3 regions of the Paenibacillus sp. 8b26 genome follow, and region 2 is predicted to be linked to each of the others. Evidence: riboswitches for the same ligand, from Rfam matches in the RefSeq annotation. Region 2 holds a riboswitch; each other region holds the start of a gene.
What was found. A riboswitch is a leader RNA that binds a small molecule or an ion and turns the genes downstream of it on or off. The one in region 2 is predicted to bind cyclic di-GMP.

Region 1: linked by a shared signal. The riboswitch ahead of ACQ4MX_RS12680 (collagen binding domain-containing protein) and the one ahead of ACQ4MX_RS27715 (amino acid adenylation domain-containing protein) in region 2 are both predicted to bind cyclic di-GMP.
Region 3: linked by a shared signal. The riboswitch ahead of ACQ4MX_RS08040 (glycosyl hydrolase) and the one ahead of ACQ4MX_RS27715 (amino acid adenylation domain-containing protein) in region 2 are both predicted to bind cyclic di-GMP.

The regions. Positions count from the first base shown of each region.
Region 1 covers NZ_CP192445.1:2,756,979-2,761,653, forward strand. The annotation lists partial or broken gene ACQ4MX_RS12665 (RrF2 family transcriptional regulator) at 1-225, opposite strand, end outside; gene ACQ4MX_RS12670 (hypothetical protein) at 435-578, shown strand; gene ACQ4MX_RS12675 (AraC family transcriptional regulator) at 1,105-1,986, shown strand; cyclic di-GMP riboswitch class I at 2,039-2,119, shown strand; gene ACQ4MX_RS12680 (collagen binding domain-containing protein) at 2,347-4,675, shown strand, end outside.
Region 2 covers NZ_CP192445.1:5,971,005-5,975,679, reverse strand. The annotation lists gene ACQ4MX_RS27715 (amino acid adenylation domain-containing protein) at 1-2,124, opposite strand, end outside; cyclic di-GMP riboswitch class I at 2,256-2,345, opposite strand; gene ACQ4MX_RS27710 (aldo/keto reductase) at 3,119-4,129, opposite strand; gene ACQ4MX_RS27705 (DNA topoisomerase 3) at 4,491-4,675, opposite strand, start outside.
Region 3 covers NZ_CP192445.1:1,784,637-1,789,311, forward strand. The annotation lists gene ACQ4MX_RS08040 (glycosyl hydrolase) at 1-1,580, opposite strand, end outside; cyclic di-GMP riboswitch class I at 1,561-1,641, opposite strand; gene ACQ4MX_RS08045 (sugar phosphate nucleotidyltransferase) at 1,795-3,171, opposite strand; gene ACQ4MX_RS08050 (hypothetical protein) at 3,319-3,474, opposite strand; gene ACQ4MX_RS08055 (UDP-glucose dehydrogenase family protein) at 3,776-4,675, opposite strand, start outside.

The sequences.
Region 1 (4,675 bases), 2.9 Mb from region 2:
TAGATGCCGCTCCATCGCTTCCTCGGCCGCCAGCATCACCTGATGGATAAGCGAAGCCGACTCGATCAGCCCCGCTTTCACCAGCTTCGTGAGTATTTTCGAAAGGTATGTGGGAGATACGCCCTGCGTGTCGGCAAGCCGCCGAACGCCTACCGGTCTGTCCGGCGCAAAGGCAATCAAATAAAGCATCGTGTGGAGGGCATAGTTCGTCGCTTTTGAATATCTTTCCTCCCCTAATTACAGATTTAATGTATCTATAATAACCATTATACTGCCGATCTGTCAAGAAGCTTTTCGAAGACGCCGCTTGACAAGCTATTAGCTGGTATAGCGTAATTCCCTCAGTATAAAAGCCGATTCTTCATGAACTATCAAAATATGGAATACCAGCAGGGCTACGAATCGACATTAGCCGCATTCGAGGAAGTGTTTGCTTGCTGGGCATAATTATTGAGAACGGCAACGTGTTTGATTTCGAGCTGTCTGCGGAAGACTTAGCCCAGATTGATGGGCTGAACCGCAACGAACGCGCTGGAGCAGACCGGGACAACTTCAACTTCTTGGTTCATTTTCCCTAAAGTAGTTTATATAACGAATACAAAATTGCGCAATGAAGAGGGCTCACTTATTGCGTAATTTTGTATGCATATATCCGCATTTATCTGTCTTTTGGCTCTACATGTTCGTGAACAAAATCACAACATTGGACCCAAGATTATTTTCCTAGAGATAAGTCCTATGAACCATTTTCTCTGAATGAAGTCCCAAATTTCTTAAACCGAAAGGATAAGTGCCCTGGGAAGTGGAATGGGCATAAGATACCTTTTTGCACAATTCCTGCAATTCACCCCAGAAAGGACTTGAGCCCATGATATCCCCAGATTTTTTTAGTATTATCCACATTCTTCATAGGGATTATCAAGTTAAATACCCATGAGAAATAAAGCATCCATAATTTGTACAAATATTATTTGCTATCTGGACATATACGATGTGATAAAATAAACTTTTATAAATAGGAAATCATGTGTAAACAGCCATTATATATTGGTAAACACACAATACTCTGCTTAATAAAATTGCTTTTTTGTAAAGGAATTGGATATGACAACAGACCAAAAAAACAACGGGAGTCTCTGGAACGGTGATCCAGTCGTTATTGTACGTACTCCTTCTGCTTTTGCCAAGCAATCCCTTTTATATATACAGGAAATTGGCTATTTCCAAAAAACATCTGCTTTTAGGATGGAACGTAAGGAGCTCACCTCTTTTTTGCTCGTCTTTACGTTGTCTGGAAAAGGAGAATTGCAGTACCGCGAGAAGAAATACATATTGAATCCTCATGATTTGTTTTTTGTCAATTGCGAGGAGTATGTGCAATATGGTATCAGCGGTCATGAAACTTGGGAGTTCATCAGTTTATATCTGTACGGCAACCTGATCGAGAATTTTTACGAACAATTTGCCAAGCACAATAAGCCCGTCATATCATTACACAATCCATCTATCGTATTAAACAAGCTGCATACCCTGATATGCGGGCAGTCTGACAGAAGCCTCTCCTCTGAGTTGCTGACGTCTAGACTCATCGGTGAATTGCTTACATGCGTTTTACAGCATCCCTATGAGTATCCGCACGCGAATACGGATACTATCAGCGAAGTACGCCGGGTCCAGCAATTTTTAGATCAATCTTATAGTGAACGAATTACGCTGGATTCGCTGGCAGACATGTTCGAGTTAAACAAGTTCAATTTGGCTAAAAATTTCAAAAAACAGATCGGATTTTCTCCTATTGATTATCTCATTAATGTTCGTATCACAGCCGCTCAGGGCTGGCTTAAAACCAGTGACATATCCATTGTAGATATCGCGCGGTACGTAGGGATTCCTAATACGAGCCATTTTATTAACTTATTCAAAGAACATATAGGAGAAACACCGCATTCCTTCCGCAAAAAATGGGGTAACCGTTCCAAGCTATAAATGGAAATGTCACAAGAGTCCAGTTTGATAGAGCGATAGACGTACAAGCTATTCAGGATAACGGCAAAACTGTCGAAAGGCAGCGACGCAAAACTATAGGGCCTTCCTACCAAGATGGCAGCCAGCTACCGGTTGAACGAGCTTTTTATTATGTCTTTTTTACATAAATACACGACAACATCATATGTCCACTCTTGAAGAAAAGCCTTGATCGCTATGATCAGGGCTTTTTTCTGTTGGGATAGTCATGTAAGCCTAGCATGCTGAATATACTAATTTCGGACAAGAAGGAGGGGAAGGGGAGAACCATATCCGCCGAAGAATGGCCATATTACGATGAATAGGAGAATTACTTGAAACATGAGAATAAAAATAAATATCATGATCATTGCGTTATTGCTCATTGTCCAGAGCTTTTTCAGTGCAACGCTGGCTTACGCAGATACTTCGGTACCGGAACTACCGGAAAGCGCCGTAACCGATTCTGCCCAGACCGTTACGGATACTGTGTACGGTATCCCAAACCCTGAACCGCCCATTGAGGCTCCTTCCGATACAACCCCCATCGTGCAGGCAACAGTAGGCCCAACAACTCAGGAGGGAACAACCCAGGAGAGCATATTAACCAAGCTGATCCTGACGGATGAGACAGGGCGTGTTATTGACGCAGTATACAATCCGGGCAGCCAGTTGGACATCGGGGCAGCCATTCAACTGGGCTATGAATGGGAGCTTCCCGACAATACCTATAAAGCAGGAGATACCTTCACCTTTCAACTGCCGCAACAGTTTGCCATTTATACCGATATCTCATCTCCATTAGTGTCCACTGACGGAACCGTAGGTACTTTCACCGTGGATCGTCAAGGCAAGGTCATTATGACCTTCAACGATTATGTAGAGCACCATTCCAATGTCAGCGGCAAGCTGCAAATCAAGACCGAGTTCACGAAAGAAACAGTAAAAGGCAGCACGGAGATCATTATTGCGATTCCGATTAAAGGCGGGGTCCAAACGGTCATCGTGAATGTCAAGCCGCCGTCAGGGCCAACCCTGAGCAAGCAAGGGAAAACGGATGGCACGAGCCGGATCGACTGGACCATTAATGTGAACAAACAGCTAAACACCGTAAAGCATGCCCTCATCACAGACCCGACTCCTTCAGGGCTGGAGCTCGTAAGAGACTCCATCCGGCTATATCATTTGCAAGTGAATATTGACGGCACGACCGTCGTTCGGGACCCCGTGAATGAGAGTAAATATACGATCGAAGCGGATCAGGCGGGCACCGGGTTTGTGATTCGTTTTCAAGACGACAGTATTAGCAGCGCCTATCAGGTGCAATACTTCACACGCATTACTGGCGACGAAACCCGTTTTTCCAACACCGCGACTCTTTCAGGAGATGCTATAGAGAATGTCTCTGCTACCGCTACCGTGCAGGTGGAACGTGGTGCATTTTTGTCCAAAGAAGTGGAGAAATATGATGCTGTCACGCAAACGATATCGTGGGCTATAAAATATAACTTTGGCGAGAAAAAGATTCCTAAGGAAAAAGCCTTCTTGAAAGATCGTTTTAACAGAACCCAAAACTGGCTGCCCGGCTCCCTGAAGGTATTTAAGGGAAATACACTGGAAGAACTCCCGTCTTGGGCATACACCGCCATCCCTGTCAGTAGCTTTCCCGACCGTAACGGCTTCGATCTTCAATTCAACATTGACGTAGATTCAGCCTACACCATACGGTATCAGACACAAGCCAGAGATCGCGTTTATGAAAATGAAAAAATTATAAATATCGTAACCTCCGATGGAGTCGAAAAGGATGCGTCTACGGTAATCAAAAGCGGTGTCATCACTAAAGTCTATGACACGCCCAATTACAACACCAAAATCATACCTTGGGTCGTTACCATCAATACTGATCTTTACAACATGAAAAATGTTGTCATCAAGGATGTGTTTCCTAATGGCGGCCTGGCCTTGTTACCGGACACCCTAAAAATCCAAAGTATAGACGGAACCAAGGTACTGCACGCCCCAGTAGATTATGATCTAGTTCCGTTATCACAGGATTACAGACAAGGATTTACGGTCGTTTTTCATAAAACCATTCAAGAAGCTTATACGATCAAATACACAACCACCTACAATAATGACTGGAAAACAGATCCGACCAAGCCCGAGTTTCGCAACAAATCCACTATAGAGTATCAGTACGAGAACGGGGAAACTTCATCGGCTGAAGTGGAATGCCCGATCTGGCCGGACTATATGACCCAACGGAACGGGAGCAAGCAAGGCAGCTACAATCCCACCTCCAAGCTCATCACATGGGACATCAAGGCCAATTACAATCGCAAGACTTTAAACCAGGCGGAAGTAAAAGATCCCTTGCTGCAAGGGCAAAAACTATTGCCCGGCTCCGTAAAAGTGTACGATATGGTCCTGCTGGGATGGTGGGATGGCGTACAAAAAGGGGCTGAAATCCCGGCAGATCAATACACCATTATTCCTCCCTCCGAGCACAATGGTAATGAACTGCGTGTCCAGTTCAAGGATCAGATACAGACCCCTTACTGGATCACCTTTCAAACCTCGCTGGAAGGAGAATTGATCGAAAAGGAAATTCACAACAAAGCCCAGCTACTGGACGGACAAAAAATAGTCTCCGAATGGACGGCCCAGG
Region 2 (4,675 bases):
AGGCGGCAACAGCGCAATCGTAATTTGGTTTTCGTTCATGAAGCGTGCAAATTCATTCAGATTATTAATAATATCTCGCGAAACCAGATACAGCGTTCCACCTCCCAGCAAAATCGTGAACATTTCCCAAACCGAGGCATCAAACGAACTGCTGGCAAATTGCAGCATCCGGTCCGATCCATCCACGCCCCATTGTTCCTGGAAGAAATGCTGGAGGTTGATGATTCCCCGGTGTTCTACCATGACCCCTTTGGGTTTCCCCGTAGATCCCGAGGTATAAATGATATAAGCCAAATCCTCCGGATTGTTAACAGGCTCCGGACTGGCACGGTCTAGCTCTATATACCTCAGGCTTTCGTCATCCAAGTCCATGATTGCCCCGTGGTAGGTGAGCTTGTCCCGGAGATGCTTTTGCGTCAGTACAATGGACGCGCCGCTGTCCTCCAGCATGTAGTGAATCCGTTCCTCCGGATAATTCGGATCTATCGGCAGGTAGGCGCCGCCCGCTTTGAGTGTTCCCAGGATGCCTATGACCATTTCCATGGAACGCTCCGCCATGATGGCGATGATATCGTTCGGCTTCACTCCACGCTCTCTCAAGACAATGGCCAGCCGATTCGCCTGCTCGTTCAGCTCCCGGTAGGTCAGCGTTTGCTCTCCCCAGACCAAAGCCAGGTGATCTGCTCTTTGCTCCGCTCGTTCCTCAAACAACCCGTGGATCGTTTGATCCTTCGGATATTCTACCTCTGTATGGTTAAAGCCGCGAACTAGCGTACTCCTTTCTTCCTCTGGCACGATTTCGATTTGCGAAATAAGAGTTTCACTTTGCTCCATGACTTGAGCAAACAAATATTCAAAGTGGGAGATAACGTTCCCAATGGGGATGAATCTTTCAAAAGCCTGTATCTGATAGTCAAAATTAACGGCTACATCCGCTTCACCTTCTTGTCCCCATATCAGGAGATTGAGTGCATTTCTTTCATGATGATGCGGCATACTTACAATCCGGCTTGCTGCGCCGATCAATGCTTCTCTCGTTTCCTGTTCTTCGAAAGAAAGCGATATATCAAACAGTTTGCCTTTCTCATTGCTATTCTCGTAAACCGCCCGGTAAATTTCACCGAAAGACATCTTCTGATGTCGATAGCATTGCATAAGCTCACGTCGGATGCTCTTAATCAGTTCTTTGAAGCTTATATCTTTCTCGGGGCTGATCCGCAGCGGCAGCACGTTGGCGAAATGTCCCATAGTCTGCTTATATTTCGCTTTGCTCCGATTAAAAACCGGGACGCCGATCACCATTTCGTTCCGATTGCAAATCTTGCTGAAATACAGGAACAGTATGCCTAAAAAATAATGGAACGACGAGCATCCTTCCTCCTTGCAAAATTCAATCATTTGATTATATAACGCCTTGTTTATCGTTAAGGTTCGTCGATCACTCCAAACGGAATCGCCGTCACCATCATCGATATCCATGCCTCTGCTCAGCAGAGGCTCGGGAATGGTCAGATATTTGTTCTGCCAGAACGCCCTGTCTTTTAAAAAGGCCGGAGAATTCAGATAATTCTGATTATCGGAAATAAAATCAGCATAGGAATAGACCGTTCTGTTCATTTCGCCAATTCCTTGCGCCAATTTATTGTAATTGTCAAACAGTTGACTGATTAAGAGAGCAAATCCCCAGCCATCGATCACCAAATGATGAACTTTAAGTAAAATGAAGTATGTGTTCGGAGCACCTTTCAACAAAACAAATTGAAAATAGAAGTCCTCTGGTTGAAAAGGTTTTAAAAATTCATTTTTCATCCAGTTGATGCAAAAAGAATTTGGATTTTCCTTCACCGAAAAATCATGAAACGGAACTTCATAGTCAGCTTCCGGCAAAAATGTTAAATAAGGCTCTCCCTTTTTATCAATAAAACGGGCACTCAGAGAATCATTTTGTCTGATTAACAACTGCATGGACTGCCTAATAATAGCTGTATTCAGGTTTCCTTTAACCTCAACATACCCACCGATATTGTAAATGGGCTTTTCAGGGTACATGCACTGTTCGAACCATATATCTTTCTGATAGGAACTTAACGGATACTCCTTGACACTTATTACGCTCGTTTGCATAAAATCCCCTCCTGTTGTTAATCATTTCATGCGTTCTACTCTGCAAGCCCAATCATTTCCCGCTGCAAATAAAAGAAGCCTGTTCCCATATAAAAAGCACAGGAACAGACAGCAGACTTCGCCCGGTTTCCTTCGGCAACCTGGCAATCATGGCTGTTTAATCCAGCTTTAGACCCATGGCTTTGTGTCCACCACTTTCGAGGTGATTACGATTAACGGGAAATAAATAAGTATATTTTTTTACATCTCTTGAACATGATCTTATGCTTCTTCCTCCTACATTCGGTAGGAGCTGACCTTGAATTTCCGAAACGTTTTACCTTTATGGATATTTACAATACGTTGTTAGATGCTGATTGATATATTAGAGCGAGCTACTAAATTCCTGTCGTCCGACAACTCCAGTTCAATTTACTTAATTCTCTCATCCCCCCCTCCCAAGATTCAAAGATACCAACCTGCACAACTTAGCCGCTTAGCTTTTTTTAAATGATGGATTTGTGATCCGCCTAGTATACACCTTAATATTGGTACATATATGAAATTAATAAAATTAATTGTATCATATGAAAAATATCTTATTTTGTCAATTAGTTCTAAGTTTTTAATATTTGTGTTTTCACATGCGATATTCTATGAGGTTACGACACAAATGACGTTCCAAAGCTTTTCTCGCATTCGATGTTTTGCCGAAAATAGCGACGTGAGTGTACACGAGAAGTGACTGACAGTTGGAGTGTAACTGCGGAGGATATATCCAAGGGCCAGTCATAGCACATAGTCACGCCGAAAAAAAGAATGTCCTTACAAGAAATGTCGCGCCTAACCTTTAGCAAGGAAGAAGCATGCCATTCTTCCGCCTGCGAACGAAGCATTAATGTCAACCAAGCGTCAAGGAGCGCACATGGACAATATCGTCCTAGTCATGGAGGTGTTAGACAGCGTACCGGCGAAGTTCATTTTCCAACGGAATATTCCACTATTTGAGCCATGATCACTTTGATTTCAGCACTTGGTTGGAAACGTGGCTGACCATCTCAATCTCACTGGCTGTCAAGGTAAACTGCATCGCCTTCACATTTTCCACAGCATGATGTACTTTTGAAGCCCCAGGTATCGCAAATACGTTCTCTCCGTGAGCGTTAATCAGCCAATTCAGGGCAATCTGCGTTGGCGTCACGTTATATTGTTGAGCCAGCTGTTCCAATGTTTCAATTAGTGGCTTCGATCTCCGCAGCCCCGAATCCCGGAATGCCGCCGTCCACTTGCGCGGACCCTTGATCGACTTGACCAGAGACGGATTATTATGGAATTTTCCACTTAAGATCCCCTGCATTAGCGGAGAGTATGCGATGATCGCCACGCCAAGCTCTTTTGCCGTGTCCAGAATTCCGTTCTGTTCGATTCTCCGGTCGAGTAGGCTGTATTTCACTTGATTCGAAACTAGGCGAAGGCCGTGTTCACGCAGCACACGATCGGCTTCACGTATTTGTTGCGCGGAAAAGTTGCTTACGCCCACATATTTAATCTTTCCTTGCCCAACCAGTTTAGCCATCGCATTCATTACGGCGCCAACCGAAGCAAAGGAGTAAGGCGAATGCACCTGGTAGAGGTGAATCGTCCGTTGATCCAAATGGCGAATACGTTCATCAATTGTTGCTGTGATACTGCCTGCGGTCCGAAAGGCCGGCCACCATTTCGTAGCGATATTCGCCTGTTCCGCGAGCGGTCCCCCGATCTCATTCAGCGTGCCGGCCAGTAGCTGCTCAGACTGTCCGCCACCGTATGCTTCGGCGGTATCAAACCAATTAACTCCACCTTCTAAACTGGTCTGAACGATTTGCCGTATATCCTCCCGCCGCAGCACTGGCCAGAATTTCCCGACTATCCCTTTTCCATTGCTAAACTGCCAACACCCAAGCCCCAGCGGTGACAGCTTTAAATCCGAGTTTCCCAGCTTACGTAATTGCAGTGAGCCTGCCACATTTACCGTTTTCTCTTCCACGATCCTTCCATCATCTCCCGTAAAAAAGTTTTCATGTGAAACGATTGCCTTCACGTTTTAAAGCACATAACACAACTTTTCTTCCTGGTTTGCACAGTCCGCTATGGAAAGTTTTTTGAACGCTATGCATAGAGTCTGCTTTATAAACTACCTAAAAAAATACTTTTGCATAACCCTTATTTGTTTTATCGGTTGAAAGCTTACAAATGTTTAATAAAATGTTATACAAGTATCTCTTATGGGGAATTTTGGTGTACGGAACATAAAAAAAGATGACTCCTGATGAATTCAGAAATCATCTGATGGCAGCTAGAAAAGGCCTTCTTTTTCAATCTGTCGAAAATCATACTCTGTACCTGTATCAGTTTTCCTCACGAACGCTAAGTTGCCCTGTACCTGGTTCATTCAGAACAATTCTTGCTTTGACGGTCGAACCATCTTTACGCTTAAAAGATAGCAGCTGTGTCTGTCCCTTCGTCAACAGAGACTTGAGCATCGTTTCCGTAATCTGCTTGCCAGCATATTCCTTCCAGACGACAAAGCCGC
Region 3 (4,675 bases), 1.9 Mb from region 2:
TGCTGACTTTCCCACATCAGACGTGCCATTGCGTCGCCTTTTTCATCATAATATTCAACTTTCAGATCTGCTATTTTGCCTGCTTGCAAGGTAATGCTGCCCTTGCGTTCAGTCCAGCTTTGTTTGAACCAGCTATCAATAATCAGCTTGCCGTCTATCCATACACGAATACCATCATCGGATATCGTGGTAAACGTATAGGTCTCACTGTATTGTGGCTTGATTTTGCCCGTCCAGCGGACCGAGAATTGATCAGCCTCCACCTTGGGATCAGGCGAGGCGGCGCGCCAGTTATAATCCAGCTTACTATCTGTGCGAACCAAAACAGCGGTGCCGTCCAGATTCATGCTGTTAAAATATTCACCCCGCAGCCCGTTCGCATAGACCATATCCGGAACGGAAGGCGGGGCTGGTTTGCTTACCACTGGTGGAGCCGGAGCCGAGCCGTTTTGCCCCGTATCCGGTACGGTCGGTGACTCCACCTCAGGTTGTTTCATCGCAGCCAACCCTTTTTTCACGTCATCCCGCGTCAAGCTCTTCGAATTATTCATATAATCCTGAATCTGATCCGTCGTGTTATTTTCGGTGAGCATCTTGCCCCAAGTCATGGAATACACCCATTTGGGCTGAGCCTGCATGACCTCGGGACTCGGCATCTCACCGTGTTCCCCAATGGCAATCGGCTTATTCCGTGCCAGTCCGAGCAGTCCTTCGTAATGGCTTTGCTTAAAATCATTGTTGTAAATGTCTACAGCCAAGATATCCACCTTGTCATCCCCCGGATATTTCGGGGTATATGGGACGGTGTACGAACTAGGCGCATTCGGACTCCATACCCACAGCAGATTGTTCAGTTGATGCGTGTTTACAAAACGGTCATACATGATATTCCATAGCTGATTGAAATTGTTCTTGTTTCCCCACCAGAACCAGTCGCCGTTCATTTCGTGGTAAGGTCTCCATAATACCGGAACACCCGCATCACGAAGCTGCTTTAACGATATAGCGACCTTATCCAGATCGGCAATGAGAAGATTATACTGCGTAGTGCCCGGCGTCACGTATTTATTGAACTCCGCCTGGCTTATTTTCGCCTGCACATTGGCCCAAGTCAGTGGCCTGCCCGGCAACGGTTCATGATAAGTCATCGTAACTATGCCGCCATCTCTACTCCAACGTATAGCGCTATCGACGAGATTTTTACGTTGTGCTGCCTCCGTAGCGGCGGACTGGCCGGAGATGGCTCCCATCTCGTAGCCATGTACACCAGCATACGCCTTACTGATTTTTTGGACCTTGTTGCTTAATTCATCCGGACTTTCCAAATAATCATGTTGACCTGTGACCATTTTTTTCCCCGAGATGCTGATCAAATAGCTGTATAGTTCACGGGCCTCAGCAGAAGCGTCCGAATTAACAGGCTGTAATGTGGCAGCATTCGCCACGGACAAAGATTCACCAAAGCCGACGGGCAACAAAGAAAAAAGCATAACAACGGGGAGTACACTGCGTATCCATCGATTCACAGGGGTAAAATAGGGGCTCACTCTCGCTCTTCCTTTCGGTAGCCAGGCTGCCATCCTTACGGAAGGCCCTTTAGCTTTGCGTACCTGCCTTTCAACAGGGCTGCGTTTATCGTGGAAGGAGTTTGGATTCCTTCTTATCCCTAAGTATCGACTTTTTTTTACCAAAATTTAATAGGTCATGTTCATGAGTTTACAGATTTTCGTGTATTTTCGACAGTTTGGGCTAAATAACTTCATAAATGAGTCTTTTTTCATCTTTACGAAATATTTATGAAATAAACTTGTGACGGGAAATTTCATCCCAATCCATGCAAAAGCGGACAATATCCTCTTCAACCAGCTCAGAACCTGTCTGCACCTCGATTAATTCCACATCAGTCACGGCCAAAATGCTATGCTTCGTCCCTTCAGGAATGCGAACCACATCACCAGCCTTCACCTTGTGCAGCTTTTCATTCAAAATAATTTCCGCTTCACCGCTAATGATGGTCCAAATTTCACTCCGTTTGAAATGAAGTTGGTAGCTGATATTTTTGCCTTGCAGCACACGGATTCGCTTAGTCAATACCTCATTGCCCTCTTCATACTTTACATAATCCACTACCCGATAATGTCCCCAACGGCGCTCTTCGTACATTGGTCGCTGATTATGTGCTTTGAGCACTTCCTTGATGCGCGGACTTTCTGCCTTATTAGTCACAAGGATGCCATCCGGGCTGGCAGCTACGATCAGATCATTCGTTCCAATAATCGCCACGGGAATATCCAGTTCATTGATGAGGCTCGTATTGACACAATCCTCTGTTACTACACCTCTGCCCACTTGCTGATGGGACATTTCTTCCGTCAAGGTGTTCCAGGTACCCAAGTCCTTCCAGAAGCCATCATACGGAAGAACAACGATATCCTTTTCCTTCTCAACTACCGCGTAGTCAAAGCTGATTTTTTCCAGAGAAGAATATTGCTTTTGCATTTCTTCATAGTTCAGCGGCAATCCTTTGGATGCCAAGATATCAAGCAAATAACCTAATTTGAATGCAAAAACCCCGCAGTTCCATAGAGCATTGCGTTCAATCAGACGCTCCGCCTGCTCTCGGTCGGGTTTCTCTTGAAAATGGCTCACTTCACGGTAGCCTGTGCTACCTTGTGTAGCATCGTTTTTCGGTATAATGTAACCGTATTTCTCAGAAGGATAAGAAGGGACAACCCCAATTAACGCAAGCTTGCCTTCACTCTCCTGAAGGGTATGCTCCAACTGGGCGACGGTAGCAAAGAAAGCATCCTCTACATAGGGGTCTACCGGCAATATAGCAACAATTTCATCGGGCGAAACACCAACGATGGAATATAGATAGGTCGCTGTCAACGCAATGGCGGGAAAGGTATCTCTTCGTTCCGGCTCAACAATGATACGCGTATCCTGCCCAACCTGACTCTGAATCATTTCGACCTGCGCTCTCCCTGTTGCAATGAACGAGGATTCAGACAAGCCGTTATCCCCCAGTTGTCTCCACACCCGTTGCACCATCGACTCCGAATTTCCCTCCGGACTCTCCAGCACCTTCAAAAATTGTTTGGAACGGGAATCGTTGGACAAAGGCCATAATCTTTTACCGGAACCACCAGACAAAAGTACGAGCTTCATAACTCTCCACTTCCTCTCTATAATTTGGGTAGGTGATCGGATGGAGCACGGTTGAGTAGCCCGCTACGGGATGGATTTGATCTTACGATCGCTGTTGTCGTGGGATTCTTCGGATTGAATAAGACATCCAGAGGTAAGAATCCCACGTCAAAGGCGACCGCTCCGCTTCTCCAGATTCAAATCCATCCCTGCGCTACTCAAATATGCATCATGCCGATCATACCTTTTATTGCAAAAGGCACGACCGGACGATTCATGTCCGGTCAGCCTGTAAAGACGCTCACGCGCTCGGCGCAGCCGCATGGCGCTTTGATCCGAAGGAGCGGCTTCACTGAGCCGCTCCTTCGGATACGCCCTTCCTACCTCCCCCCATAAGGTGGGAGGTTAAAAATTGTGACTCCATGCGGTAAAAGCAGCGGAGCGGGCAGAATTGTTCTGAAGAAGCGTCAGCGTTTGCCTTTATCCCCGGATTTTAACCTTTGAATGTTTTATACAATCAAGAAAATCCGGGGGTAACAGCAATCGGAAGAACAATCTGCACGCGTAGCGCCTCCAACACCACCACAGTCACTTTTTAATGTTTCACTTTTAAATCCATCACTTTTTAAGCTTCCACCTTGTCTCTGTTCCACCCACTCATCCGCGGACGACCCACAGAGTAGTATTCCAGCCCGGAGCCTTGAATCTGCTCCTCAGTAAATACGTTACGACCGTCAATCAGGACTGGCTTGTGCAAAATGGAAGACAATTGCACGAGATTGACGTTCTTGAACTCTTCCCAATCGGTCAGCAGGCAGACCGCGTCGCTTCCTTCGGCGGCTTGCTGCGGGGAGGAGCACCATACAATATTCGGGTGATCCACGCGCTCCTTGAATTTTTCCATCGCAATCGGATCATACAGCTTCACAATAGCGCCTGCCTGGATCAGCGTTTCGACGATTTCCAGTGCCGGAGCCTCGCGGATATCGTCTGTATTCGGCTTGAAGGCCAAGCCCCAAATGCCAATCGGCACGCCATGCAGTTGACCCAGCGATTCGCGCAGCTTGGCTACGATCATGAAACGCTGGTCGGTGTTCACCTCGACCACCGATTTTAACAGCTTAAATTCATAGTCTACGTTACCCGCAATTTGGATGAGCGCATTCGTGTCTTTCGGGAAGCAAGAGCCCCCGTACCCGATCCCTGCTTGCAGGAAAGAGGACCCGATTCGTTTGTCCATCCCCATACCGTCAGCCACACAGGTGACATCCGCGCCCACCTTTTCGCAAATATTGGCGATTTCGTTGATAAACGAAATTTTGGTCGCCAGAAATGCATTGGATGCATATTTGATCATCTCGGCACTGCGGATATCCGTTACATAAATTTTATCCGTGAACACCTGATGCAGCGTAACCATCGTTTCACGTAACCCCGTGTTGTCCAAACCGATAATGATGCGATCCGGATGGAGTGTATCATTGATGGCAGAGCCTTCTCTCAAAAATTCCGGAGCGGATACGAT